DNA from 3 places in the Mesorhizobium sp. M0408 genome. Region 1 is predicted to be linked to each of the others. Evidence: predicted binding sites of a transcription regulator. Region 1 holds the regulator's gene; each other region holds the start of a gene.
What was found. Region 1 encodes LexA, which represses DNA repair genes until DNA is damaged. Its sites were predicted from a motif close to TGTTCNNNNTGTGTTCNG; they were not measured.
Positions count from the first base shown of each region.

Region 2: uvrA (excinuclease ABC subunit UvrA) is a predicted target of LexA. The motif match lies at 6,939-6,956, and genes of this name have one in related genera.
Region 3: NKI67_RS29705 (YifB family Mg chelatase-like AAA ATPase) is a predicted target of LexA. The motif match lies at 1,765-1,782, and genes of this name have one in related genera.

Region 1 is NZ_JAMYRO010000013.1:169,414-179,223, forward strand. It holds gene NKI67_RS17505 (hormone-sensitive lipase) at 1-685, opposite strand, end outside; gene kynU (kynureninase) at 782-2,029, opposite strand; gene lexA (transcriptional repressor LexA) at 2,477-3,211, shown strand; gene NKI67_RS17520 (ComEC/Rec2 family competence protein) at 3,205-5,670, opposite strand; gene gltX (glutamate--tRNA ligase) at 5,767-7,188, shown strand; gene gltA (citrate synthase) at 7,368-8,696, shown strand; gene lpxB (lipid-A-disaccharide synthase) at 8,803-9,810, opposite strand, start outside.
Region 2 is NZ_JAMYRO010000016.1:103,868-113,677, reverse strand. It holds gene gyrA (DNA gyrase subunit A) at 1-499, opposite strand, end outside; gene NKI67_RS19850 (helix-turn-helix transcriptional regulator) at 648-1,475, opposite strand; gene NKI67_RS19845 (hypothetical protein) at 1,562-2,092, shown strand; gene NKI67_RS19840 (MarC family protein) at 2,167-2,796, shown strand; gene NKI67_RS19835 (OsmC family protein) at 2,805-3,230, opposite strand; gene NKI67_RS19830 (single-stranded DNA-binding protein) at 3,354-3,866, opposite strand; gene NKI67_RS19825 (cupin domain-containing protein) at 4,075-4,464, shown strand; gene NKI67_RS19820 (ArsR/SmtB family transcription factor) at 4,547-4,861, shown strand; gene NKI67_RS19815 (SRPBCC family protein) at 4,888-5,382, shown strand; gene NKI67_RS19810 (ATP-dependent Clp protease proteolytic subunit) at 5,409-6,014, shown strand; gene NKI67_RS19805 (hypothetical protein) at 6,011-6,409, shown strand; gene uvrA (excinuclease ABC subunit UvrA) at 7,106-9,810, shown strand, end outside.
Region 3 is NZ_JAMYRO010000038.1:9,446-19,255, reverse strand. It holds gene NKI67_RS29720 (glycosyltransferase) at 1-165, shown strand, start outside; gene NKI67_RS29715 (GtrA family protein) at 173-547, shown strand; gene gshB (glutathione synthase) at 766-1,707, shown strand; gene NKI67_RS29705 (YifB family Mg chelatase-like AAA ATPase) at 1,876-3,405, shown strand; gene NKI67_RS29700 (malate synthase G) at 3,657-5,828, opposite strand; gene NKI67_RS29695 (hydantoinase/oxoprolinase N-terminal domain-containing protein) at 6,085-8,112, opposite strand; gene NKI67_RS29690 (CDGSH iron-sulfur domain-containing protein) at 8,357-8,980, opposite strand; gene NKI67_RS29685 (hypothetical protein) at 9,528-9,810, opposite strand, start outside.

The DNA of each region.
Region 1 (9,810 bases):
GCAGGAATTCGGCGCGCTCGCCGCCGCCGGCCCAGCAGGTCAGGCGGGCCTTGTCCATCGGGCGCAGCAGCACCGGACTTTCGGCCTGCGCCTCGGCCTCATCGATCGCCAGCGTCTCGTTCATGCCGGTGCGCATGATCGGGCGCAAATCGTGCACCCCCGAGATCGACACCACGTGACGAACGCGCCGGACCACTTCGGGCGCCAGCGGCGTCGTCGCCGTAACCATCCGGCTAACAAGATGGCCGCCGGCCGAGTGTCCGGTCAGCATCAGCGGCCCTGGAACCATCGCCGCCGCCTTGCCGATCGCCGCGCCGACTTCCTTGACGATGCCGCCAATGCGTATCTGCGGACAGAGCGTGTAGGACGGCATCGCCACCGCATAGCCGCGATCAACAGGGCCAGTGGCAAGATGCGACCAGAAACTCTTGTCGAATGCCATCCAGTAGCCGCCATGAACGAACACCACGAGTCCCTTGGGCTTGATGGCCGGCAGGAAAAGATCGAGCCGGTTGCGTGGGTTGTCGCCATAGGCCATGTCGAGCCGCGCCCTGCCCTCGGTCGAAAGCACGTCGCGGAAAACCCGCGCGGGCTCGATCCAGGCCGCCGGCCAGCGATCGCTGCCGGCTATGTTGGCGCCGTTGGCATAGGCGTTGTCCCAATCGGCAATGTGACGTTCGAACACCCTGCGCCCTCCCTGGCAATATAGCCTTGCAACGTAGCCGTGAGCATCGCGCGGCGCGTCGTCGCCAGCCTCACGATTCCAGCTCTCGCATCAATCTCAAGTGACAGCCGCCTTGATGGCGAAGCGCGCTTCCTTCCACGCACCGGTGCGCAGGATGTCCTCAAGCACTTCGACGGCCTGCCAGACATCGGCATAGCCGACATAGAGCGGGGTGAAGCCGAAGCGCATGGTCGATGGCGCGCGAAAATCGCCGATCACGCCACGTTCGATCAGCGCGCGCATGACCTGGTAGCCATGCTCATGCATGAATGAAATCTGGCTGCCGCGTTTTTCCCCATCGCGCGTGCTTTCGAGCGTGAGCCCGTAAGTGCCGCACTTTGCCTCGACAAGCTCGATGAACAGATCCGCCAGTGCGATGCTCTTCTTGCGCACCGCCGTCATGTCGACATCGTTCCAGATGTCGAGCGCGCCCTTCAGCGTGCGCATCGACAGGACCGGCTGCGTGCCGCACAGAAACCGGCGGATGCCGGTGCCGGCCGCATAGCCTGGCTCGAAGGCGAAGGGCCGTGCATGGCCCCACCAGCCGGTGAGCGGCTGCTGGATGTCGGAAAGATGCCGCTCAGCCGCATAGATGAAGGCAGGCGCGCCCGGGCCGCCATTCAGATATTTGTAGGTGCAGCCAACGGCAAAATCGGCGTTTGCCTTGTCGAGTTCGACTGGCATCGCGCCGGCGGTGTGGCAGAGATCCCAGACGATCATCGCCCCGGCTTCCTGAGCCCTGCGCGTCAGCGCCGGCATGTCGCGCAGTTCGCCCGACTTATAGTTGACGTGGTTGACCAGCACCACGGCGGTGCGTTCGTCGATCAGCTCTTCGATGGTCGGCGCGTCGACCCCCGAGAGGCGCAGCAGCGTATCTTTTCGCGTCGAAACCACACCCTCGGCCATGTAGAGGTCCGTCGGAAAACTATCGCCCTCGGCGACGATGACCTGCCGCTCCGGTCGCATGGCCATGGCGGCGTGCAGCAGCTTGTAGATGTTGACCGATGTCGTGTCGCAGACCACCGTCTGGCCGGCCGCGGCACCGATCAGGCGCCCGAGCTGGTCGCCAAGTTCAAGCGGCATGTTGAACCAGCCGGCCGTGTTCCATGCGCGGATGAGATCATGCGACCATTCTTCGGTCGCGGCCTTGTGCAGTTCATCGAAAGCGGCACGTGAAGCAGCTCCTAGCGAATTGCCGTCGAGATAGATCACTCCTTGCGGCAACACAAAGCGGTCGCGCATCGCGCGCAACGGATCCGCGGCATCCATCGCCTTTATGGCCACGAGATCGGGAATTCCTGTCATGATTTGTCTGCTCCCCCAAGATCCAACGCAACGCCGGACACGCATCGACTGTTCTTCCATTACCTGGTTGCGCGCAGCAAGGCTCCACCGGCGAGAAGCAGCCTGACCAGGCGGTGGAAACCGGGACTTAACCCGAGGTTGGCGTTTTGAATTCGTTTCGTTCACGGTGCATTGACCAAACCGCACAGTCGATACGGGTTCAATTCCGTGCCTTTTGCCGACCGACGGCCGATGCCAGTGCCGCCTTCTAGGAGGCCAGAAGGGCGCAAACGAAAGCAGAATCAAGGCGATGAGGCTCGCGGCGGTGAAAATGCGGTACGCCGGTAGGGGACGTCGTTTGTTTCCCGAGCCTTAACGCATTCATTAAACTTTAAACAGTTGCGGAACACAACTGGAACAGATAGTGTTTGTTCTGGGTTTGTTTTTCTGATTCTGTTGGGGGTCGCTATGCTGACACGCAAACAACACGAACTGCTTATGTTCATCCACGAAAGGTTGAAGGAAAGCGGTATCCCGCCTTCATTCGACGAGATGAAGGAAGCGCTCGATCTGGCTTCCAAATCCGGAATCCACCGGCTGATTACGGCGCTGGAGGAGCGCGGCTTCATTCGCCGTTTGCCCAACCGGGCCCGTGCGCTGGAGGTGCTACGCCTGCCTGACTCGATCGCCCCCGGCCTCAATGCGGCACGCAAGTTCTCGCCGAGTGTCATCCAGGGCAGCCTTGGGCAAGGCGCCCCTCGGCAGGGCAAGCCGACATCGTCGCGTGTCCCTGCAGCCGGCAATGACGACGATGTCGTCGCCGCCGTTTCGATCCCGGTAATGGGCCGCATCGCGGCCGGTGTGCCGATCGATGCCATCCAGCACCAGACGCATTCGATTTCGGTGCCGCCGGATATGATCATGGGCGGCGAGCATTATGCGCTCGAGGTCAAAGGCGATTCGATGATCGAGGCTGGCATTTTCGACGGCGACACGGTGATCATCCGCAATGCCGATACGGCGAGCCCCGGTGAGATCGTGGTGGCACTGGTCGACGAGGAGGAAGCGACGCTGAAGCGGTTCCGCCGCAAGGGCGCCTCGATCGCCCTGGAAGCCGCCAATCCGGCCTACGAGACGCGCATCTTCGGACCAGACAGGGTCAAGGTGCAGGGCAAGCTCGTCGGACTGATCCGCCGCTACTGAGCTCCGCCCTTGGCGCCGGCTTTGGGGTTGTCGGCCCTGCGGTATGGCGGCAGGCCCCGTGCCGCGCGTGAAAATTTCCGCTGCACGTGCCAGGGCCGGTATGATTTTTCGACGGCGAAGCGGATCTCGGCGCGTGTTGCCGCTTGTGGATCGAAATAGACGGCGGCACTTCCCGCGCGCGCCAGTTGCCGTTTGGTGACGACGAGGACCAGCCGGTCGTAGTAGCAGGGGTTATGGGCGGTGGCGTCGTCGATGACGATCAAGCTGGCAAAGGCGCAGGCTGGCCGCGCAGTATCGCGGTCCTTGGCTTGCGCGATGATCGCGCCGGATGGATGCATGGCAAGGCAGAGGCCGTCCGTGCAAATGAACGGCATGCCCGGCGGTAGGTCGGCCGGATCGGCAATGTCGAATTGCGGGTCGTTCTTTCCAGGCGTTTCCGGCGCGACGATGGCCTCTGATGTGAGCGCGCGTTTCCAGTTGTCGATGGTGAACTCATTCGGGCGTGCCCGGTTGACCGCGAGTTCACCGCTGCCGATCGGCAGCGCGACCAGCCGCGCGTCCTCCGAGACCAATACGTCGGGTATGCGTGTCTGCGTTGTCGTCAGCAAGCCGGCGAGCGCAAAAGGAAGTGCCGCCAGCCGCAACCAGGTCGTCGCCATGCTGGCAATGACGAGGGCGATCGTCACCAGAAGGACGGATCTCAGCGAAATCAGCCCGACCGCATCGATCGGCGAGCGCTCCGAGATCCACCCGGACAGGGCGATCATCGCCGTCAGCCCCTTGCCCATGACATAGAGGAAAGGGCCATCCGCACCGAACGGCATCGCCAGCGCGCTGAGAACGGCGAAGGGCATGACGACCAGTGAGACGATGGGCATGATGGCCAGATTGGCGAACAGGCTGAGCGGCGCCACGCGCTGGAAATGCCATATGGCGAAAAGCGCCGTGGCGCTCCCTGCAATGATCGAGGTCATCGCCAGACCGCACATGCCCAACAGGACCTTTCGAGTGGCAAAGCGTAGCGGCGACCGCCGCGGTGGCGGCGTGGTGGCCCTGCCGGCGCGGTAATCGGACCAGCCTGCATAGGCGCCGACAAGGGCCGCCGTCGCGGCGAAGGACATCTGGAAACTCGGACCGACCACCTCGTGCGGCGACACCAGGATGACCGCGATGGCCGAGATCGCCAGGTTGCGCATGGTGAGCGCGGCCCGGTCGAACAGCACGGCGATAAGCATCACCGCCAGCATGATGAAGCTGCGTTCGGCCGCAACGACAATGCCGGAAAAGACGAGGTAGGCCGCAATCGAAAAAAGCGCGGCGGCCGCGGCATATTTCTTGACCGGCCGTCGCGATGAGAAATCGGGAAACAGCGCAAAGGCACCCCGCAGCAGCGCCATGATGGTGCCGGCGACCAACGCCATATGCAGCCCCGAGATGGAGATGATGTGGTAGATGCCGGTGCGCCGCATCGCTTCGTTGATCTCCTCGGGAATGCCGGCGCGCACGCCGACGATCAGCGCAGCAGCAATCTCGCCCTCGGCACCGCCGATGCGGCTGCGGATATGGTCGGCGATCGATTCGCGCGCGTCTTCGATCGCGGAAGAAAGCTGCGCGGCAAGCGGCATGCTGCCCGACGACACGACTTTCGGATTGCCGAGAAAAAAGCCGCTGCCGCCGATACCGGCGAAATAGCTGTCGAAGGAGAAATCATAGCTGTCGGGCCGCACCGGGCCGGTCGGCGGCAGCAGCCGCACATAGCCGGTGATCTCGGAACCGGCGGTCAGCTCAGCCGGTATCTTCATCGCCGAAACGCGGACCCGTTCCGGCATGTAGCGCAGTGTCGGCCTGGCCGTTGAGATCACATCGATTGTCAGCCTGATGCGGCCGCTCGCCATGGGCTCGTACGATACGACGCGACCCGTCAGCCGCGTCGAGATTTCGGAGCCGAGCATATGCGTTCCGACACGCCATGTCTCGAACTTGGCGGCAAGTACGCCAAGCGCGCAGAGCAGCGCCACCATGAAGCACAGGCGCGTCCTGGGCCATGACCGCGAGACGACGGCACAAAGGGCCGCGAGGAGCGCGATTGCGATCGGCTGTGGAAAGGCCGGCTCCACCGACAGCCCGAAATATACGACCACCCCGCATGCGAGGAACACCGGCACCAGCAGGAAGGCGATGCCGCGGTCGAGTTCCAGGCCGGCTGCCGAGGTTACGCTGTTGCGGATACGGGACGGTGACGGGAGGCGGAAACGCCTGGGCAGGCGTACGATGGGCTCGCCCGCGGGCACGAGAACCGTTGCTGGGTCGCTGGCCGGCAGCGACGGAGCATCGAAGCGCGGAGCGGGTAGCAATGCCGGTGCCGGCAGGACAGGCGGGGGTGCGGCAAACAGCAAGCGTTCGCTGACGCCGCTGCCAACGTCCTCGCCCTCGCCCGCACCACGGCCTCGCACAGCCATCGGGTCTGCCCCTTGCGCCCTCGACCTCCTATGCTACATGAACGCGCAACGCGCGAAAGTCCGCAAACCCACTTCCTTCGCCCGCCTGAGAGTTCCATGCCCGATAAGGTCGTCACCCGTTTTGCCCCCTCGCCCACCGGCTATCTGCACATTGGCGGCGCGCGCACGGCGCTGTTCAACTGGCTGTATGCCAAGCACACAGGCGGCACGATGCTGCTGCGCATCGAGGACACCGACCGCGAGCGCTCCACCGATGCGGCAAGCGCGGCCATTCTCGACGGGCTTTCCTGGCTTGGCCTGACATGGGACGGCGAGCCGGTGTCGCAGTTCGAGCGTGCGCCGCGCCATCGCGAGGTGGCCGAGGAACTCGTTCGTATGGGCAAGGCCTATTATTGTTATGCGACGCCTGCCGAGCTAGAGGCAATGCGCGAGAGCGCACGCGCCAAGGGGCTGCCTCCCCGCTATGATGGACGCTGGCGCGACCGCGACCCGTCGGAGGCGCCGCCCGGCGCCAAGGGGGCGATCCGCATCAAGGCGCCGACAGACGGCGAGACGGTGGTGCATGACCGCGTCCAGGGCGACGTGCGCTTTCCCAACAAGGATCTCGACGATTTCATTATTCTGCGCTCGGACGGCAATCCCACCTACATGCATGCCGTCGTCGTCGACGATCACGACATGGGCATCACCCACATCATCCGCGGCGACGATCATTTGACCAACGCCGCACGCCAGACCGTAATCTATCAGGCCATGGGCTGGGAGGTGCCGTCGATGTCGCATATCCCGCTGATCCACGGTGCCGACGGCGCCAAGCTGTCGAAGCGGCACGGTGCGCTTGGCGTCGAAGCCTATCGCGCCATGGGCTACCTGCCGGAGGCGCTGCTCAACTATCTGGCGAGGCTTGGCTGGAGCCACGGCGACGATGAGATCATGTCGATCGCCGACATGATTGCATGGTTCGACATTGGCGACGTCAACAAGGGCGCCGCCCGTTTCGACTTCGCCAAGCTCGAGGCGCTTAACGGCGTGCATATGCGCCGGATGAACGACGCGGCGCTGCTCGACATCTTCATCGCCACTCTGCCCTATCTTGAAGGCGGCCCGGCAATCGCGGCGCGCCTCGACGACAGACGCAGGGCGCAACTGCTTGCCGCTTTGCCGGGCCTGAAGGAGCGCGCCAAGACGCTGGTCGAACTTGTTGAAGGGGCTGCATTCCTTTTCGTCGAGCGGCCGCTGCCGGTCGACGAGAAGGCGGCGGCGCTGCTCAGCGGTGAGGCGCGCGCGATCCTGCGGGGCGCTCATGCGGCACTAGCCACGGTTTCGGAGTGGTCTGCCGCCTCAGCCGAAGCCGCGATCCGCGACTATGCGCAGGCCGCCGGCCATAAACTCGGCGCCGTGGCCCAACCTTTGCGCGCCGCGCTCACCGGCAAAAGTACCTCGCCAGGTGTCTTCGATGTGCTGGCCGTGCTTGGCCGCGAGGAAAGCCTGGCGCGGATCGCTGATCAAATCGATTAGCAAACTGGCCCAAGAAGATTGGCATTGAAAGGTGTGTTTCGCAGTGCAACATTGGGTCTTGGCCTAATCTGCCGCGCAGATTTAATTGCGGGCGCAAATGTGCGTATTCCGATGTTTTTGACGTGTTGGGTTCAGATATTTTGCCTTTGCCGGCCTGAGGAAACAAAAAGGAGTTTGCTATGACCGAACCTGCGACAAAAATGGAATTTGGCGGCAAAACCCAGGCATCGACGGCCAAACTGGAACTCGGCGGCAAAATCCATGAATTCAAGATACGAAGTGGTTCGGTAGGACCTGACGTCATCGACATCGGTTCGCTCTACAACACCGCCGGCGTCTTTACCTACGATCCCGGTTTTACGTCGACGGCGAGCTGCGAATCGGAAATCACCTTCATCGATGGCGATGCCGGCATTCTTTTGCACCGCGGCTACCCGATCGACCAATTGGCCGAGCACGGCGACTTCCTCGAAGTCTGCTATCTCTTGCTCTATGGTGAACTCCCGACCAAGGCGCAGAAGGACGATTTCGACTACCGGGTGACGCGCCACACCATGGTGCATGAGCAGATGTCGCGCTTTTTCACCGGCTTCCGCCGTGATGCGCATCCGATGGCGGTGATGTGCGGCGTGGTCGGCGCGCTGTCGGCCTTCTATCACGATTCCACCGATATCTCGGACCCCTATCAACGCATGGTCGCGTCAATGCGGCTGATCGCCAAGATGCCGACGATCGCGGCGATGGCCTATAAATACCACATCGGCCAGCCATTCATTTACCCGAAGAACGAGCTGAATTTCGCAGCCAATTTCCTGCATATGTGCTTCGCCGTGCCTTGCGAGGAATACAAGATCAATCCGGTGCTGGCCCGCGCGATGGAGCGCATCTTCATCCTGCACGCCGATCACGAACAGAACGCCTCGACTTCGACCGTCCGCCTGGCCGGCTCGTCGGGCGCCAATCCTTTTGCCTGTATCGCTGCCGGCATCGCCTGCCTGTGGGGTCCCGCACATGGCGGCGCCAACGAGGCAGCCCTGAACATGCTGGGCGAGATCGGTCATGTCGATCACATCCCGGAATTCATTGCGCGCGCCAAGGATAAGAACGATCCGTTCCGATTGATGGGATTTGGCCACCGCGTTTACAAGAATTACGATCCGCGCGCCAAGATCATGCAGAAGACCGCGCACGAGGTCCTGGGCGAGCTCGGCATCAAGGACGATCCACTGCTCGACATCGCCATGGAGCTGGAAAGGATCGCACTGACCGATTCCTATTTCATCGAGAAGAAGCTCTATCCGAACGTCGATTTCTATTCCGGCATCACGCTGAAGGCGCTGGGCTTTCCCACCACCATGTTCACCGTGCTGTTCGCGGTCGCCCGCACCGTCGGCTGGATCGCGCAGTGGAAGGAGATGATCGAGGACCCGCACCAGAAGATCGGTCGCCCGCGCCAGCTCTATACCGGCGCGCCGGAACGGGACTACGTGCCAATCGCGAAGCGGTGAAGGTGGTGAATGGTGAATGGTGAATGGTGAATGGTGAATGGGAGTAGCGAAGCGTCGCTCCCTGTCCATAGAAACCACTATTCACAATTCACTATTCACAATTCACTCACTTCCTCACCATCCCCATCACCACACCCGCGGCTATCTCGCCTGACGGCTCGTCGGTTGCCATACGCCTGGCGATTTCGGCAAAACCGTCCTTCTGCCAGGTGCGGTAGGCGGTATCGGAGAACAGCGCTTCCAACTGCCGCGCCAGATAATGCGGCCGCACATATTGATTGTAGTGTTCCGGCACAACCGGCCGGTCGGCAATGAGATTGGGCAAGGCTGCGCTCCATACTTTGATCAGCGGCTGCGCCATGCGCATGACCGGATCGAGCCGGTAGCAGGAGATCATCGGCACACTCGCCAGTGCCAGTTCCAGCGATACTGTCCCCGATGCGATCAGCGCCGCATCGGCCTTGCCGAAGGCCTGCCATTTGCGTTCGGCATCGAGTATGATCTCCGGCTTCTCGTCCCAGCTCGCGACCGAGGTCCTGACCAGGTCGGCGACGTGCGGCACCGTCGGCAACAGCAGGCGCAAGCGGTGCCCGCGCGCCCGCAGGATCGACACCGTCTCGCCGAACGGCCCGACCATGCGTCGCACCTCACCACGACGCGAACCAGGCAGTACAAGCAACGTTTTGACGTGATCTGCGGACAGGTCACGCGGCTGCGCCTGCGCCCTGGCGGCACTGATTATGCCCGGATCGTGTGCAAGGCGATGCCCGACATAGGTGCCGGGCGGCCCGCCCAGGCGAGCGAGTTCCTTCACCTCGAACGGCAGGACGCAAAGAATGTGATCGACATATGGCTTCATCGCCGCCGCCCTGCCCGGCCGCCACGCCCACACGCTCGGGCAGACATAGTGGACGATCGGGATAGTCGGATCGGCGGCACGCACCTTCTTGGCGACGCGCAGCGAGAAATCCGGACTGTCGATGGTGATAAGGCAATCGGGCTTTTCACCGGCAATCGCGTTTGCCGTGTGGCCGATCCGCCGCATCAGGCGCGGCAGGTCGCGCAGGATGGCGCTAAGCCCCATCAGTGCGATCACGCTGCCGTCGAACAATGG
Region 2 (9,810 bases), on a different contig from region 1:
CTTTCGGTTCGCTGCCGGACGCATCGTAAGTGTCCTGGAAATCGACTGTGTCCTTGTCGATGTCTTCCAGCAACTCATGCGCGACCTTGGTCAGCCGCGATTCCGTGTAGCGCATCGCCGCCGGCGGATCGCCGTCGATCGAGCCGAAATTGCCCTGCCCGTCGATCAGCGGCACGCGCAGCGACCAATCCTGCGCCATGCGCACCAAAGCGTCGTAGATCGAGGCGTCGCCATGCGGATGGTATTTACCCATCACGTCGGCGACCGGGCGTGCCGATTTCACATATTTGCGGTTCCAGTGATAGCCGCTCTCATAGGCGGCGTAGAGGATGCGGCGATGCACCGGCTTGAGGCCATCGCGCACGTCCGGCAGCGCGCGGCTGACGATCACGCTCATGGCGTAATCGAGATAGGAGCGCTGCATCTCCTCGATGATGGATATCGGCTCGATGCCGGTGGGGCCGCCGTCGGCGCCGCGCGGTGTCTTTTGGTCGGTCAAATCGGATCACAATCTAATCAGGAATCACTTGGTGCTTATATAGGAAGCCAGCCTGAAACTCCAACAATCGCGGCAGTTTTCCAGTGTGGTTTTTAGCGGCAAATTCAAAAGGATAAACCAATTGCGACGATATGGCCGTGGCACCCTTTCACGGGCGTCGCCGGCGGGCGCGATAAGTACCCGGCGCCTCGCCCATCAGCCGCCGGAAACGACGATTGAAGGTTGATAGATCGTTGAATCCCGCCGAAAAGGCAATCGCCGAAATCGTCTGATCCGACGTCCGGAGCCGCACGGCTGCCCTGTGCAGCCGCGCTCTCAGCAGGAATTGGTAGGGCGTCATACCGGCGACGTGCCGGAAGGTGCGCAGGAAATGGTAAGGGCTGGTGGCGGTCTCGTCGGCGAGTTCGGCAAGCGAGATCGGCCGGTCGGCATCGACTTCGATGCGCCGCACCGCTTCGGCAACACGCTTCTGGTCACGGCGGCTCGGCGTCCGTCCCCGATCCGTGGCGCTGCAAGCCGCTGTCACCGCGGCACCGGCAATGCGCAGGGCGAGTTCCTCGAACGCGCCGGTGTCGGCCATCTCGCGCGCCGCCTCCGCTTCGGCAAGCAGCGGCACCAGCGCCGGCAAGGGCGGCAGGCGCGGCGTGCCGAAATCGAGCGTCTTCGTGCCCGGCACGTCGGCGACGATCCGCTCCATATAGGCCGGTCCGAAATGGAAGGAGAGGCAGCGGTCGCCGGCGCCATGCTCGTGACCGCATTCATAGCATGTGCCGGGATTGCCGAGCAGGAGCGCGCCCGGCGCCAGCATCGCCGTGCCCTCGCGCGCACGATAGCGGAAGGTGCCGTTGGTTACGGCGGCAACGCAGAAATCCCGATGCTCCTCCTCGAATGGCCTGTCGGCGGCGCTGGCGGTGCAGATGACATCCGACACCTGCCAGCCTCGGCCCGACGCCAGCCTGTGCGCGCTCGTCGTCATCGCCGAAACATAGCAACTTTTCCCAAGCGCAGAACCCCTGTGAGCCTCTATGCTTGCCGGTCTCCTGACAAGATGAGAGCGAAGCCATGTCCAATTCCTTTGCCAAGGCCCTGCACAGCGGTGGGCCCGTACCGGCCCTTGCCGAGAAACTGAATCTTTATGGCCGCTTCATCGGCGCCTGGACGTTCGACGCCACGCGCCATCTCGAGGACGGTCAGGTGCTGACCGGGCGCGGCGAAGTGCATTTCGGCTGGGTGCTCGAAGGCCGCGCGATCCAGGACGTATGGATCCTGCCTGCCCGTGACGCCGGCCCCTCGCCCTCGCTCGGCAAATGGACCTTCTATGGCACGACGTTGCGCGTCTACGATCCCGGCGTTGACGCCTGGCACATCTTCTGGAGCGATCCGCGCAATCAGTACTACAGCCGCCAGCTCGGCCGTGCCGAGGGCGACACCATCATCCAGCAAGGCGCAGACGGCACCGGATCTGCTGTGCGCTGGAGCTTTTCGCGCATCACCGAAAATTCGTTCCGCTGGCTGGGCGAACGCTCACAGGACGACGGCGCCACCTGGCGTCTCGAAGTCGAGTTTCTGGCGCGCCGGGCCGTCAGCCCCTGATCCGCACGGTTTCCACTGGCTCCGCTTTGCTCTACCAATCCCGTTATCCGGCTTTGCCGGCGGGGAGGGTCAGCATGCCGAGCTTCGACAGCCTGTTCAACGCCTTCGTCACCATACTGGTGACGATCGATCCGCCCGGCCTGGCGCCGCTCTTCCTCGCCGTGACCCGCGGCATGAACCGCGAGGAGCGCAACCAGGTCTCCGTGCGCGCCTCGGTCATCGCCTTCCTGGTAATGGCGTTGTTCGCAATCGCCGGCGCGTCGATCCTGTCAGTCTTCGGCATCACTCTGCCGGCCTTCCGCGTCGCCGGCGGCTTTCTGCTGTTCTTCATCGCCTTCGAAATGGTGTTCGAGCGCCGGCAGGACCGCAAGGAGAAGATCGGCGACGTCGCCATCACCAGGGACATGATCCACAACATCGCCGCCTTTCCGCTGGCGATCCCGCTTATTGCCGGTCCCGGCGCGATTTCGGCGACCGTCCTGCTCTCAAGCTCGTTTCAGGGTTTGGGGGCGCAGACAGCCCTTGTCGGCATCATCGCCATCTGCCTCGTCATCACCTACCTGGTGTTCGTGCTGTCAGAGCGCATCGACCGTATCCTCGGCCAAACCGGCCGTTCGATCCTGACAAGGCTGCTCGGCGTCATCCTGGCGGCGCTCGCCGTACAGTTCGTCGCCGACGGCATCAAGGCGCTGATGGCGACGTAGGGACAACCCTACTTCGCTGTCGTTTCAATGACTTCGAAGTCGTGGGTAATCTCGGCAGTCTTGGCCATCATTGCCGAGGCCGAGCAGTATTTGTCGATCGAAAGCCCGATCGCCCGCTTCACCTTGTCGTGTGATAGCGCCCGGCCCTTGACGACAAAATGCATGTGAATGCGGGTGAACACCCTGGGATCGGCTTCTGCACGGTCGGCATCGAGTTCGACCACGCAATCTTCGACCGCCTCGCGCCCCTTTTCGAGGATATGGACCACGTCATAGGCCGAGCAGCCGCCAGTGCCGATCAGCACCAGTTCCATTGGGCTCGGCCCCGGCGTCTTGCCCTCCGGCCCGAACGCAGTGCCTAGCACCAGCTTGTGCCCACTGGCGGACTCGCCAACGAAAGTGCGCTCCTCGACCCATTTGACCCTTGCCTTCACCTGATACGTCCTTTCACCGCTCAAACGCACAACGTCCCGAAAATCCAAGACAGATTTTCGGGACGCCATTTCGTGGCCAAGGTGCCGGCGCTTTTCGTCGCAAGGGCAGTCCGCCCCGAGAAATCAGAACGGGATTTCGTCGTCCAGCTCGCGCGACGAACCACCGCCGCCGCCCTTGTTGGCGCCACCGCGATTGAAACTTTCGCCCGGGCCGGACTGGCCGAAATCGGAACCGCGGCTCGCACCACCACCGGCATAGTTGCCGACCTGGCCGCCGCCCTCGCCCCGCGCATCGAGCATCTGCAGCTCGCCGCGGAATTTCTGCAACACGACTTCGGTCGTATAGCGGTCATTGCCGGTCTGGTCCTGCCATTTGCGCGTCTGCAGCTGGCCCTCGACATAGACCTTCATGCCCTTCTTCAGATACTGCTCGGCCACCTTGGCGATCTGGTCGTTGAAGATCACGACATTGTGCCACTCGGTCTTTTCCTTGCGCTCTCCGGATGTCTTGTCGCGCCAGCTTTCCGACGTCGCGATGCGGATGTTGACGACCGGGTCACCCGAATTCAAGCGGCGGATTTCAGGGTCCGCCCCGAGGTTGCCCACCAGAATGACCTTGTTGACGCTACCCGCCATGATACTTCTCCGCGCTCATCCGAAACCGAATTTTTGTCGCCGCACCTTACAGGCTATGGACAATCCCTGCCTGTCGTCGCTGCCTTTTCCCACAAGGTTTTTGTTCTCTTTTCGTTCTATAGGAGAGGCCCTGCACTGTCAATAGTTGTCAGTAAGAAGTAGTGTCTTGGCGTCGAATTTCCACAGACCATGGGATCGAGGCGAACGCATGAAGATGGTTGCGCACGACGATCAGCCGCAAGAAGAATGGCGGACGGGAGTAAAGACCCGCATGCATGTCTCGGCCTGCAACGGCGCAACTCAACTTTGCATATTCGAACAATGGGTCGAACCCGCGGTTGGCGCCCCGACACATTGGCACCCGGTCGAGGAAGTGCTTACCGTCATCGCTGGCAGGGCCGAGATGTGGATCGACGAAGAGCATCTCGTCTTGACTGCCGGACAGTCGCTTGTTGTTGCCGCGCACAGGCAACATGGCTTCCGAAACGTCGGCTCCGAATTGCTTCATATTCATGCTGTGCTCGCGTCACCAGTTTTCGAGGCGACGTTCAACGGATCCCCCGACATGGTGAGACGCTGGCCTCCAGCGAGTTTGTAAAACCTCGCCTGTCTTAAAAAACACCGCCTGTCTTAAAAAACACGGCTTGCCAAACCGATAAGTATTGACTTATGCTTTCGGCATGATCGAAGCAGACATTTTTCGGGCACTAGCGGATCCAACGCGTCGCGCCGTCTATGAGCGGCTCGCCGACGGCGAGATGACGGTGTCGGAACTGCGCACTGGCATACCGGTATCGCAGCCGGCGGTATCGCAACATCTCGCAGTGCTGCGCGGCGCCGGCCTCGTGGTCGAGCGCCGGGCCGGTCGCAATGCCTATTACCGCGTCGATCCGAAGGGGCTTGCGCCACTGCTCGGCTGGATCGAACGCTACCGTGCGTTCTGGCCAGAGCGCATCGAAAGACTCAAGACGGTTTTGAAGGACATGGACCAATGACCAGCCGAGGCACAGAACGCGCCGAAATGGCCGCAGACAAGATCGAGTTCGAGTGCGAGCTGCCCGAACCGCCGGAAAAGGTGTGGCGGGCGCTGACGGTGCCGGACCTGCTCGCGGCCTGGATGATGCCGAACGACATCAAGCCCGAAATCGGCAACCGCTTTGCCTTTAAAGCGCCGAATGCGCCGATCGAGTGCGAAATCCTCGACGCGGATCCCGGACGGCTGCTGCGCTATTCCTGGCGGGAGCGGCCGGCGCCCGGCGATACGCAGGTGCCGCCCGGCAGCCCCCTGGACAGCGCAATGAACGACAGCCCAGTGGACAGCATCGTCACCTTTACGCTCGACCGCACCGTTTCCGGCGGCACGCATCTGCGCATCGTCCATGATGGTTTTGCTCGGGCAGCAGTGCCGGAGATCGCGATGGCAGGCGCCGGTTGCCGGCTTTCGTTTGAAGCGCGCACTCCCAGACACAAGCAGATCGCCGCAAACACGCCGCGCCTCTTCCTGCGCGCGGCCTGAACGACAACAGTCAACGGAGAGAACCGATGAGCGGCCTTGCCAATCTGGTGCCAATGGTGATCGAGCAGTCGAGCCGCGGCGAACGCGCCTTCGACATTTTTTCGCGGCTGCTGCGCGAGCGCATCGTCTTCATCAACGGGGCGATCGACGACGGCACCTCGGCGCTGGTCTGCGCCCAGCTTCTGTCGTTGGAATCCGACAATCCCGACAAGGAGGTCTCGCTCTACATCAACTCGCCGGGTGGCGTGGTGACCAGCGGTTTCGCGATCTACGATACGATGCAGTATATCAGCTGCCCGGTCTCCACGGTTTGTATGGGCTTCGCCGCCTCGATGGCCTCGTTCCTTTTGATGGCCGGCACACCGGGGCGGCGGATCGCGCTACCCAACACCAGCATCGTGCTGCATCAGCCTCTCGGCGGTTTCCAGGGCCAAGCCTCCGATATCCAGCGCCATGCCGAGGGCATCCTTCGCACCAAGCGGCGCATGACCGATCTTTACGCCCGCCATTGCGGCCGCACCTACGAAGAAGTGGAACGCACGCTCGACCGCGACTTTTTCATGACCGCGCAGGAGGCCAAGGATTGGGGCCTCGTCGACCATGTTTTCGACACTCGCAAGCAGGCCGCATGAACGAGCCGGGCCGGCGGACGGAACTGACGCGATTGAGCGCCCGCAATTTCAGCGACATCGGTCTGGTCTTGCCGCTATCGCGGCACTATAGTCCGGCGATGACCGCCAGCCGCTCGTCCAGCCTGTTATGCCTTGCTATCGCTACCGTAGCCGGCACGAACATGCTGGTGGGTATGGCACTTGCCCAAGATAATTCGATGTCTTCGCAAAAGGGCGCCCTGCCCGGTGTGACCAGCGATTATCGCATCGCCGAGCCAGCGCCGCGGCCTGAGCCTGACGATATGGCTCCAGGCAGCGGCAACGGCACCTTCAAGATTGGCGATACCGACGTTCGGATTTCCGGTAGCATCACCATCGATGTCGCTACCGGCGGGATCAGGCCCTCCAGCCGCTAAGCTCGCCTGGTGTGAACCACAAATATTGCGCTTCAAACGAACAGCCCCGCCATTGCGTTTGCAACTGACGGGGCTTCTTGGATCTGAAATCCAAATTGCCGGGAGTGTACTGCCGGCATTTTATTTCGGATGCTTCGCGGCACTCAGCCGACGATCCGACTAGCAGTCTCTGATTTTATGGGGATCAGCAGGTCCGTTTGGCGGGCAGCGAAAACGCCTGACCCTGGCCACTTATACCTGCCGCGGCTCCAGCGACACGTGGAGCCTCAACGAACAATCCGGTGGAGTCATGCCTCTGCTCTCCTTCTGTTGGTTGCGACTGTCGTCGTCGAAGCGCTCATCGCATAACCCGCGGCGTCTCGCAGGCTAGCCCCAGGCCGCGAGGCCATCGAAAGACGGCCGGCTTCGTTGACGTCTGGAGTCTGCCCCCACGGTGCAGGGACGTCAACCTTGAATAGCCGATTACCGAAAAATGTGATCGCGAGACGTTTTGGGAAGCCGGCCCCACGGGCAGCTTTTGTCAGGAGCGTGTTCGGCCTTTGTTCTTTCCGCTTGCCCGTTCGCGCGAAAGGCGGTTAAACGCTTTGGTCGAGAGTTGTGGCGTCTCTCGAAAAGGCGGCGAAATTGCCTACATAGGGGGTGGTCGGGAAAACCCGCCCATCCCACGAATTCCAGATTCTGAGGCGGCGACCGGCGATGGCCGACCATAAATATCTCTCCATTCGCGGGGCACGCGAACACAATCTGAAGAATGTCGATCTCGACCTGCCGCGTGACAGCCTGATCGTCATGACCGGCCTGTCGGGGTCGGGCAAGTCGTCGCTTGCCTTCGACACCATCTACGCCGAGGGCCAGCGCCGCTATGTCGAGAGCCTTTCGGCCTATGCACGGCAATTCCTCGAAATGATGCAGAAGCCGGACGTCGACCAGATCGACGGCCTGTCGCCAGCCATCTCCATCGAGCAGAAGACCACCTCGAAGAACCCACGTTCGACGGTCGGCACCGTCACCGAGATCTACGATTATATGCGGCTTTTGTTCGCCCGCGTCGGTGTACCCTATTCGCCGGCCACCGGCCTGCCGATCGAGAGCCAGACGGTCTCGCAGATGGTCGACCGGGTGCTTGCAGTCGTGGAAGGCACCCGGCTGTTCATCCTGGCGCCGATGGTGCGCGGCCGCAAAGGCGAGTACCGCAAGGAGCTGCTGGAGCTGCAGAAGAAGGGTTTTCAGCGCGTCAAGGTCGATGGCGTCTTCTATGAGATCGCCGACGTGCCGGCGCTGGACAAGAAGTACAAGCACGACATCGACGTCGTCGTCGACCGCATCGTCGTGCGCGGCGATCTGGCGACGCGGCTCGCCGATTCCATCGAGACCGCGCTGAAGCTGGCCGACGGGCTGGCGGTGGCGGAATTTGCCGACAAGCCGCTCGACGCCAGCCAGACCGGCGAGGATTCGGTCAACAAATCGAAGAACGAGACGCATGAACGCATGCTGTTCTCGGAAAAGTTCGCCTGCCCGGTGTCCGGCTTCACCATTCCCGAGATCGAGCCCAGGCTGTTCTCCTTCAACAATCCGTTCGGCGCCTGCCCGACCTGCGACGGGCTCGGCAGCCAACGCGCCATTGATGCCAGCCTGGTCGTGCCCGACGAGAATGTCTCGCTGCGCGCCGGCGCCGTCAGCCCTTGGGCGAAGTCGAGCTCGCCCTACTATGCGCAGACGCTGGAAGCGCTGGGCGTTGCCTATGGCTTCAAGCTCGGCGACAAGTTCAAGGATTTGAGCGAGGAGGCAAAGCAAGCCGTCCTGCACGGCACCGGCGAGCGCGAAATCACCTTCCATTACGATGACGGCCTGCGCTCCTACAAGACGACGAAAACCTTCGAGGGCGTCATCCCCAACCTCGAGCGCCGCTGGAAGGAAACCGAATCCGCCTGGATGCGCGAGGAGATCGAGCGCTTCATGTCGGCCACGCCCTGCCCGGCCTGCCGCGGCTATCGGCTGAAGCCCGAGGCGCTCGCGGTCAAGATCGCCGGCAAGCACATTGGCGAGGTCACCGAGCTGTCGATCCGCAAGGCCGACCAGTGGTTCACCGACCTGCCTGCATCGCTCAACGACAAGCAGAATGAGATCGCGGTGCGCGTGCTCAAGGAAATCCGCGAGCGGCTGCGCTTCCTCAACGATGTCGGTCTCGACTATCTGACGCTGTCGCGCAACTCCGGCACGTTGTCGGGCGGCGAGAGCCAGCGCATCCGGCTGGCTTCGCAGATCGGCTCCGGCCTGACCGGCGTGCTCTATGTGCTCGACGAGCCGTCGATCGGCCTGCACCAGCGCGACAATGCCCGCCTGCTCGACACGCTGAAGCATCTGCGCGACATCGGCAACACGGTCATCGTCGTCGAGCATGACGAGGACGCCATCCTGCATGCCGACTACGTCGTCGATATCGGCCCGGCGGCCGGCATCCATGGCGGCCACATCATCGCCCAGGGCACGCCGCAGCAGATCATGGCGACGCCCGCTTCGATCACCGGTAAATATCTGTCGGGCGAGCTGGAAGTGGCGACGCCGGCAGTGCGGCGTGAGGCCAAGAAGAACCGCCGGCTGAAGGTCGTCGGCGCGCGCGGCAACAATCTGAAGAACGTCACCGCCGAAATCCCGCTCGGCACGTTTACCGCCGTCACCGGCGTATCCGGCGGCGGCAAGTCGACCTTCCTGATCGAGACCCTGTTCAAGGCGGCGTCGCGCCGCATCATGGGCTCGCGCGAGCATCCGGCCGAGCATGACCGAATCGAGGGGCTGGAATTCCTCGACAAGGTCATCGATATCGACCAGTCGCCGATCGGGCGCACCCCGCGCTCCAACCCTGCCACCTATACCGGCGCCTTCACGCCGATCCGCGACTGGTTCGCCGGCCTGCCGGAGGCCAAGGCGCGCGGCTACCAGCCGGGCCGCTTCTCGTTCAACGTCAAGGGCGGCCGCTGCGAGGCCTGCCAGGGCGACGGCGTCATCAAAATCGAGATGCACTTCCTGCCCGACGTCTACGTCACCTGCGACGTCTGCCACGGCAAGCGCTACAACCGCGAGACGCTCGACGTCCTGTTCAAGGGCAAATCAATCGCCGACGTTCTCGACATGACGGTCGAGGAAGGCGTCGATTTCTTCGCCGCCGTGCCCGGTGTGCGCGACAAGCTGGAGACGCTGAAACGGGTCGGCCTCGGCTACATCCATGTTGGCCAGCAGGCAACGACTTTGTCGGGCGGCGAGGCGCAGCGCATCAAGCTTGCCAAGGAACTGTCGCGCAAGGCGACCGGCAAGACGCTCTACATTCTCGATGAGCCAACCACCGGCCTGCATTTCCACGACGTCGCCAAGCTGCTTGAAGTGCTGCACGAGCTGGTCGACCA
Region 3 (9,810 bases), on a different contig from region 1:
CTGGCGGCGGTGACCGGGGTGATCCTCGATTCGGTGTCGCGCGGCCGCGCCGAGCAGAAGCGCATCTTCTATCTGTCGATGCCTTCCGGTCGCGTCGAACGTGAACGTGCAAGCGCGCTCGCGACTTTGAAGGCCGGACCGCGCAAGACCCCGCGCGCGGCCTAGAGCCTAGATGGGACGCCTCGCCCGCTTCATTGTCGCCGGCGGCATCGGCTTCGTCGCCGACGCGGGTGCGCTTTGGCTGGTGCTGGCGGCAACGCCGCTTGGCCCCTTGGCAGCCCGCATCATTTCGATCGGTTTTGCGCTGTCCGCCACCTGGCTGATCAACCGCCACCTGACCTTCTCGCCTTCCAGCCGGGGCATCGCGCATGAGGGCGCCCGCTACGGCGGCGTCGGCATTGCCACCAGCGTCGTCAATTATCTCGTCTATTGCGTCATGTTGTTCGCACTGCCGATGGTGTCGCCGCTCATAGCCCTTGCGGTCGCCTCGCTGGTCGCCATGGCGCTGTCCTTCCTCGGCTATTCCAAGCTGGTGTTCGACCGCTGAAGGCACATCGCGTTGGGATCTGCGCCAAGCGAAGCGCAGCCTCATCATGACCTTGGCCGATTGGCAGAGGCCGCCGATTTCCTTATATCGCTGTCGTCGATGCATCGGCCCGAAAAATCGGAATCGATTTTCGGAAAGCACGATGCATGGATTCAAGAAATGTTGGAGCGTACTTTGTGCGTCCAAGTGGATCGCTCCAAGTGCGCCGGAGAGCTGCCATGCCCCTGAAAGTCGCCGTCCAGATGGACCACATCTCCACCGTGTCGGTAGCCGGCGACACGTCGTTTGCACTGTCGCTGGAGGCGCAGCGGCGCGGCCACCAATTGTTCCACTACACGCCCGACCGGCTGTCGCTGCGCGACGGCAAGGTGTTTGCCAGTATCGAGGCGATGCAGGTCCGCGACGAGAAGGGCAATCATTATTCGCTGGGCGAAGAAGTCCGCACCGATCTTTCGGAGATGGACGTCATCCTTTTGCGGCAGGATCCGCCCTTCGACATGAACTACATCACCACCACGCATATTCTCGAGCGCATCCATCCGAAGACGCTGGTGGTCAACGACCCGGCCTGGGTGCGCAACAGCCCGGAAAAGATCTTCGTCACCGAATTTCCCGACCTGATGCCGGACACGCTGATCACCAAGGACCCTCTCGAGGTCGCAGCCTTCCGCAAGGAGTTCGGCGATATCATCGTCAAACCGCTCTACGGCAATGGCGGCGCCGGCATCTTCCACCTGCACGAGGCCGACCGCAACCTCGCCTCGCTGCTCGAAATGTTCGACCAGTTGTTCCGCGAACCCTACATCGTGCAGCGCTACCTCAAGGAGGTGCGGGCTGGCGACAAGCGCATCATCCTGGTTGACGGCGAGCCTGTCGGCGCCATCAACCGGGTACCGGCCGAGCATGATTCCCGCTCCAACATGCATGTCGGCGGCCGCGCCGAAAAGACCGAGCTGACGGCGCGCGAACGCGAGATCTGTGCCCGCATCGGCCCCGCGCTGAAGGAGCGCGGCTTCATCCTTGTCGGCATCGACGTCATCGGCGACTACATGACCGAGATCAACGTGACCTCACCGACCGGCATACGCGAAGTGCAGCGCTTCGGCGGCGCCGACATCGCCAGCCTATTTTGGGATGCCGTCGAGGAGAAGCGCAACTAGCGTACATTGCTTCTGGAAGCGGCCGCGTTCCGGACCATTGCAGCCGTGGCGCTCAGCTGTTCCCCAAATGTTCTTGCCTTCGCCGGAAATCTGTGGTTGTCTCCGGTGACGCCGTTCGCGGCATGATCGCAAAGGCTTGGGGCAAAAGCCTGCATCCGGGGTGAAGACATGGTGGCGCGGGTTCGCACGGTTGCTTTCCAGGGCATCGAGGCCGTGCCGGTCGACGTGCAGGTGATGATCGCGCCGGGCAAGGTCAACATGCACATCGTCGGGCTGGCCGACAAGGCTGTAGCCGAAAGCCGCGAGCGGGTGCAGGCAGCGCTGCATGCATCCGGCCTGTCGATGCCGTCGAAGAAGGTCACCGTCAATCTGGCACCCGCTGACCTGCCCAAGGAAGGCAGCCACTACGATCTGCCGATCGCCCTCGGGCTGATGGCGGCGCTCGGCGCCATTCCGGGCGACATGCTGGCCGGCTATGTCGTGCTTGGCGAATTGTCGCTCGACGGAACCATCGCCGCGGTGGCTGGCGCGCTGCCGGCGGCAATCGGTGCCAACGCCGAAGGCAAGGGCTTGATCTGCCCGTTCGCCTGCGGGCCGGAAGCGGCCTGGGCCGGCAAGGACTTCGACATATTGGCGCCGCGCAGCCTGATCGCCATCGCCAATCATTTTCGCGGCACGCAGGTTCTGTCACGGCCGGAAGCCGGCATCCATGCCGCGGCGCGCGACCTGCCCGACCTTGCCGACATCAAGGGCCAGGAGACCGCCAAGCGGGCGCTGGAGGTGGCGGCCGCCGGCGGCCACAATCTTTTGATGGTCGGACCGCCGGGGTCGGGAAAGTCGATGCTGGCGCAGCGGCTGCCGTCGATCCTACCGCCGCTGGCGCCCAGGGAATTGCTCGAAGTCTCGATGATCGCCTCGGTGGCCGGCGAACTCGGCGAAGGAAAACTCACCGACCGGCGGCCGTTCCGCGCGCCGCATCATTCGGCCTCGATGGCGGCGATGGTCGGCGGCGGGTTGCGCGTACGGCCGGGCGAGGCTTCGCTCGCCCATCACGGCGTGCTGTTCCTCGACGAGTTTCCCGAATTCTCGCCGCAGGCGCTCGATGCGCTGCGCCAGCCGCTCGAGACCGGCGACTGCATGATCGCGCGCGCCAATCATCGCGTTACTTATCCGGCACGTATCCAGCTGGTCGCGGCGATGAACCCGTGCCGCTGCGGCATGGCCGGCGAGCCCGGCTATCGCTGCCTGCGCGGCGACCGCTGCCGCACCGACTACCAGGCGCGCATTTCCGGCCCGCTGCTCGACCGTATCGATCTCAGGATCGAGGTGCCGGCGGTCTCGGCCAGCGATCTGATCCGGCCGGACCGGGCGGAGAAAAGTGCCGCCGTCGCACTACGTGTTGCCCGCGCCCGTACGATCCAGCGCGAGCGCTTCGAGCGGCTCGGCGCGACCGCCACCACCAACGCCCATTGCTCGCCGTCAGTCATCGAGGAGATCGCCATGCCCGATGCCGCCGGCCTGTCGCTGCTGAGGGATGCCAGCGAAAAGCTCGGCTTTTCCGCGCGCGCCTATCACCGCGTCTTGAAGGTGGCGCGGACCCTGGCCGATCTCGAGGCCAGCGAGACGGTCGGCCGCATTCATCTGGCCGAAGCGATTTCGTACCGCATGAGCTCGGAGCGGATGGCGCAGGCGGCGTAGCGTTTTCCCTCCCCCTCGAGGGGAAGGTGGCCGCGAAGCGGCCGGGTGGGGTCGCCGGTGAGACGCTCGGCCTGTCGCATTTCGAAACCGACCGAGGTGCGGAGCGTTGCGATGCTCCTCCTAAGGCGCACCGTCAGAATTGGGTTGGCGCACTGCATTGGCGACCCCACCCGGCCCTTCGGGCCACCCCCCCTCAAGGGGGAGGGAGACGCCGGCGCTTACCCTTGGCCGGCGTGCATCGTGCTTTCGGTTCAGCCGTTATCCCGCGCCTTCAGCTCCAGCCGCCGCGCGTGCAGCACTGGCTCGGTGTAGCCGTTGGCCTGGACGCGGCCCTTGAAGACCAGATCACACGCGGCGAGGAAGGCGATGGACTTGTCGAAATCCGGCGCCATCGGCCGGTAGAGCGGATCGCCTTCGTTCTGGCGGTCGACGATCGCCGCCATGCGTTTCATCGTCTCCATGACCTGCTCGGGCGTGCAGACGCCGTGATGCAGCCAGTTGGCGATGTGCTGCGAGGAGATGCGCAGCGTGGCGCGGTCCTCCATCAGGCCGACGTCGTTTATGTCCGGCACTTTCGAACAGCCGACGCCCTGGTCGATCCAGCGCACGACATAGCCCAGAATGCCTTGCGCGTTGTTGTCGAGTTCCTTCTGGATGTCCGCCTGAGACCAGTTCGGCCGCACCGCGACCGGCACCGACAGGATGTCGTCGAGTTTTGCCTTGGGCCGGCTCTTCAGTGCCGCCTGCACGGCATGGACGTCGACCTTGTGGTAGTGCGTGGCGTGCAGGGTTGCCGCCGTCGGCGACGGCACCCAGGCGGTGTTGGCGCCGGCCTTGGGATGGGCGATCTTCTCGGCCAGCATCGCCGCCATCAGGTCGGGCATCGCCCACATGCCCTTGCCGATCTGGGCGTGGCCGGCCAACCCACATTCCAGCCCGATGTCGACGTTCCAGGCTTCGTAGGCGGCAATCCAGGCGGCCTGCTTCATGTCGCCCTTGCGGATCATCGGGCCGGCTTCCATCGAGGTGTGGATCTCGTCGCCGGTGCGATCGAGGAAGCCGGTGTTGATGAAGACGACGCGTTCTTTCGCGGCGCGGATCGCCTCCTTGAGGTTGACGGTGGTGCGCCGCTCCTCGTCCATGATGCCCATCTTGATGGTGTTTTTGGGCACGCCGAGCAGCGCCTCGACGCGGTCGAAAATCTCGACGGCGAAGGCGACTTCGTCGGGCCCGTGCATCTTGGGCTTTACGATGTACATCGAGCCGGCGCGAGAATTGGCGCGGCGCCCGTTCACGCCGATGTCATGCAGCGCGATCAGCGCCGTCAGCGCCGCATCCATAATGCCTTCCGGCACCTCGTTGGCGTCGCGGTCTGATATCGCCGGATTGGTCATGAGGTGGCCGACATTCCTGACCAGCATCAGCGAGCGGCCGGGCAAGGTCAGCGTGCCGCCATCGGGCGCGGTATAGGTGCGGTCGGGGTTGAGCCTCCGAACAAAGCTCTTGCCGGCCTTGGTGATCTCCTCCGCCAAGTCGCCCTTCATCAGGCCGAGCCAGTTGCGGTAGACCAGCACCTTATCCTCGGCATCGACGGCCGCCACCGAATCCTCGCAGTCCTGGATCGTGGTCAGCGCCGATTCCAGCACGACATCGGCAATGCCGGCCGGATCGGTGCGGCCGATCTGGTTGTTGTGGTCGACAACGATTTCGATGTGCAGGCCGTTCTTGGTGAGCAGCACGGCTTCGGGGTCGGCGGCATCGCCGCGATAGCCGGCAAACTGTCTGAGGTCGGCAAGCGTGGTGGCGCCGGCACCCTCGCCGAGCCGCAACATGCCGTTGGCGACCGAAAGCCCGTTGACGCCGGCCCATTTGCCTGTCGTGAGCGGCACCGCCTCGTCGAAGAAGCTTTTCACCCAGGCGACGACCTTGGCGCCGCGCGCCGGATTGAATTTGTTGCCTCGCTCGGCGCCGGCCGTCTCCGGGATAGCGTCGGTTCCGTAGAGCGCATCGTACAGCGAACCCCAGCGCGCATTGGCGGCATTCAGTGCATAACGCGCGTTCATCACCGGCACCACCAACTGCGGCCCGGCAACCAAAGCGATTTCCGGGTCGACATTTTCGGTGGTCATGCTGAACGCCGGCCCCTCGGGCAGGAGATAGCCGATCTCGCGGAGGAACGTCTTGTAGGCCTCCATGTCGACGGGCGCGCCATTGTCGCGATACCAGCGGTCGAGCTTGTCCTGCATGGCATCGCGCTTTTCGAGCAGCGCCCGGTTTTTTGGCGAGAGATCATGGACGATGGCCGAAAAACCGTTCCAGAATGCCTCCGCCTCGATGCCGGTGCCCGGCATCGCTTCGTTCACGACAAAATCATGAAGCTCGCGGGCAATCCGCAATCCGGCGATCTCGACGCGATCAGTCATCAGGGCTTCTCCAGACGAAAGGCTAGGCCGGGCCTTTGGCATGTCACGGTGGCAGGGTCAATTCAGCTCAGGGTGAAGGTAGGGCGTTTTCGCTGCCGATCTCCCCCCTTGAGGGGGAGATGGCCGGCAGGCCAGAGGGGGTCGCCTCGCGTGGAGTGCAACTCTTCTTTGCACCAAATCGGGTCGCGCTTCATGCGCGGCGACCCCCTCGGTCGCCTTCGGCGACATCTCCCCCTCGAGGGGGGAGATTACGCGCTCACACCGCAATCCTTGGCCTTCCCGACGCCACCGCCACGACATGCGCCTCGATGAACATGCGCTGGCCCTCTACTGTGGAGACGCGGAACTCGCTGGCGATTTCGATCTCGGCACTGTCGGTGCCGGCGTCCTTAGCCCGCCCGGCGGCAATCGCCCGCACATCTTTCTCCGCCGCGGCGATTGCCGCCGCCTCGTCGTTGAAATCGCGCACGCTTTCACCTGAGGCAACGCGGAACAGCCCTTCCTTGGGCTGGCTGACCCGCGCCTCGGCCGATACCCGGACCTGGCCGACGACGGCGCCGAGCGCGTTGGCGACATCGGTATCCTGCGGCACCACGCATCGATTGCCGACCAGCTCGGCCAGGCCGGCATAGTGCAGCGGCGCCGAGGCGCCGAGGCCGATGACCGGACGGTCGAGCGCGACGCTGAGGCGGGCGATGCCGGGATGCGCGTCGACGGCGCGCTGGACCAGGGCATGGGCGACGGTCGCCGCGCCATCCAGCCCGTCCTCGGCAAAGGCGGTCTCGAGGATGACTTCCGCCGACAGGCGGGTCAGCGCGGTCAGCACCCGTTCCGAGATCGCCTCCGGCGAGGCGGCGATGAACTGGCCGCGGCCGTCGCGCCTGCGCGCGAACAGCTCGGCACCCAGACGCGCCGCGGCCGCATCCCAATTGGCCTGCCTGCCCAGCACATGCGCGGCGTCCGACGGCGTGAAGCCGGCGACATGCACCAGCCCGCGCGACACCAGCCGGTTCAAGGTGGCGTTCTGGGCGTTCGAGGTCAGCAATCTGTCGAGAGCCTGCGGCACGGCACCAATCAGCTCGTAAAGCTTGGCTTCGGCGCCGGTCAGTCCGGCCGCCAGCCGCTCCGGCACGCCGGTGCGCACCGCCAGGCGGCCATCCATGCGGCCGGGATTGGGCGCGCGCAGCTGGCGCTCGAGCTCCGCCGTGACGGCCTCGCCATGCATCAAGCCGGCCAGCGCCAGCGGCACCAGGCGGCGCGGGCCGAGCAGGATCTTCGGGCTGAGCGCGCCATCCTCCAGCGCCACTTCGGAATCGCCGCCGAGGCCAAAGGTGCGCATGGCGACGGCCTCGACCATGGTGCGGAAACCGCCGACGGTGGCGCCTTCCGGATCAAGCCGCGGCCGGCCCTTGTCGAGCACGGCGACGTCGGTGGTGGTGCCGCCGATATCGGAGACCACGGCATCGTCGAGGCCGGTCATGTGGCGGGCACCGACGAGGCTGGCGGCGGGGCCGGACAGGATGGTCTCGATCGGCCGCTGGCGGGCAAAGGCGGCCGAGACCAGAGCGCCGTCGCCGCGCACCACCATCAGCGGGGCGGCGATGTTGCGCGCGGCCAAAAAGCCTTCGGTTGCCGCGACCAGCCGGTCGATCATCGAGATCAGCCTGGCGTTGAGCAATGTCGTCAGCGCCCGGCGCGGGCCGCCGAGCTTGGCCGACAGTTCGTGGCTGGCGGTGACCGGCAGGCCGGTCCTGTCGCGGATCAGGTTCCGCGCGCTTAGCTCATGCGCCGGGTTGCGGGTGGCGAAATAGGCGCAGACGGCAAAGCCGGACACCGAATTTTCCAGTTCCGGCAAAGCTGCCTCCAGCCCGGACAGATCGAGCTTTGCCGCATTGCCATGGACATCGTGGCCGCCGGGGCAGAACACCACCGGGTCGGTGCCAAGCGCCGCCTTCAGCCCGTCGCGGGCAAGGTCGCCCTCGGCAAAGCCGATCATCACCAGCGCCACGCGGCCGCCCTGGCCCTCGACCAGCGCATTGGTGGCTAGCGTCGTCGACATCGACACCAGTTTGATCGCTGCCGGGTCGGTGCCGGCCATTTCGAGCACCGCATCGACCGCGCCGGAGATGCCGACCGCCAGATCGTGCCGTGTCGTCAGCGCCTTGGCCTTGGCCAGCACTTTTCCGCCGGGGCCGCCGGCTTCCGACCACAGCACCGCGTCGGTATAGGTGCCGCCGGTGTCGATGCCGAGGAACAGGGGTGGCGATTTGATGTTGGCGGTCATTGGCGGGTCCGGAGAATTGCTGCCCCGCCCCTTAGCCGATACGGGCCGGGCGATAAAGGCACGAGCGCTGGGCCAAGGCAGCGTAATCTCCCCCCTCGAGGGGGAGATGGCCGGCAGGCCAGAGGGGGTCGTCTCGCGTGGAGCCCCGGCATTCTCTGGCCGCGATGGCATTGGCGTCAGGACGTACCGACCCCCCTCTGTCGCCTTCGGCGACATCTCCCCCTCAAGGGGGGAGATCGCTAGGCTACCCCACAAACCCCACGCGCTTATGCGAGCCATCGCAAAACGGCTTGTTGGCGGAGTGGCCGCAGCGGCAGAGGAAGGCGCGTTGCGTACGGTCGACCGTGTGGCCGGTGCCGGTGACGATTTCGACATTGCCTTCGAGCTTGAGCGGGCCGTTGGTCGTCGGTGTGACGGTCAGCGGGCCATTCCGCACCTCCAGCGCCGGCGTGTCCTTCAGCGCCGGCTCGCCGGTGGCGGTGAAGCCCGATTTGGTGTGGCTACCATCGCAGAACGGCTTGTTTTCCGAGGCGCCGCAGCGGCAGAGCGTGGCGCGGTAAAACGTTTCGCCGCCCAAGACGATCTCGGCATGGACCGCCAGCGGACCGTTTTCCCTTATGCGCACAATGTTGACCGCCGGCGGCCTTTCCTGCGGCCCGCCATCCTTGCGGACATAGGTGATGGCGCCGGACGGGCAGGCTTCGGCGAGCGCCACGATCTTCTCGACGCTGGCCGCCTCCGGGTGGATCCACTGGCCGGGCGCGTTGGGCACGAAGACATGCGGATCGCCCAGCACGCAGTTGCGCGAATGGATGCAACGTTTTCCCGAAAAGCCGATGTCGATCTTCTCGCCTTCGACCACTGCCATGGGTGGGTCTCCTGTCGGACTACGCTATGGCGACAGTCAGGACGACGTCAAGGCAGCATTCTCCCCCTCGTGAGGGCCGACCTCGGGCGCGGCGGTAAGGGAATTCCCATTTTTTGCTCGCAGCACCACATTTTGTTCTTGCTTTGTGCCGGCAGCTATGCTACTAATTTGCGTATGGTGCCAATTGGCTCCAACGACCCGCCTGCCGAGGCGGGTTTTTTGTTTCAGCTTTGAATTCCGGCGTTGCCGGCCGACGTTGGCGGGACGCCCCTGCCCGCTTTGCGCTGGCTTCTCCCCCACAAGGATGGAGCAATCGCCTATGAAGTCCCCCGGCCGCGGAGCCTGCCCTCGGGCTTGCGGAGGCAAGACTCGTGGGCGGCCACCTTCTTCCCGCCGGGGAGAAGAGCCTGGCGCAGCGCAGGCGACCTCCTCTCCCCTCGGGGAGAGGTCGGATCGCCCCGAATTGCCCTTCGCAATTCGGTTGGCAATCCGGGTGAGGGGGCACTTGCCTATACGCGATTGCCCCAACAAGAGGGAGACGGGCAACTCACGGAACCAGATCGATTTCCTCGGTCTCGCCGCCACTGCAGGTGTAGCAGCAATCGTCGCACTTTTCCGTATTGCCGGGGCCGACGCCCCAATAGGTATTCTCGTCGCCATCGACCCAGGCGCCGTAGCAGATCGATTCGCCGTCACTGCAGGACAGCGGGATCGCCTTGGTCTCGCCGTCGTTGAGATAGTAATCCTGATTGTTGCCCGGCCAGACATGATCGCGGTCCTGGCTGTAGAGCTCGACGCGCATGGCGTTGGGATGGCTGTTCTTGATCTCG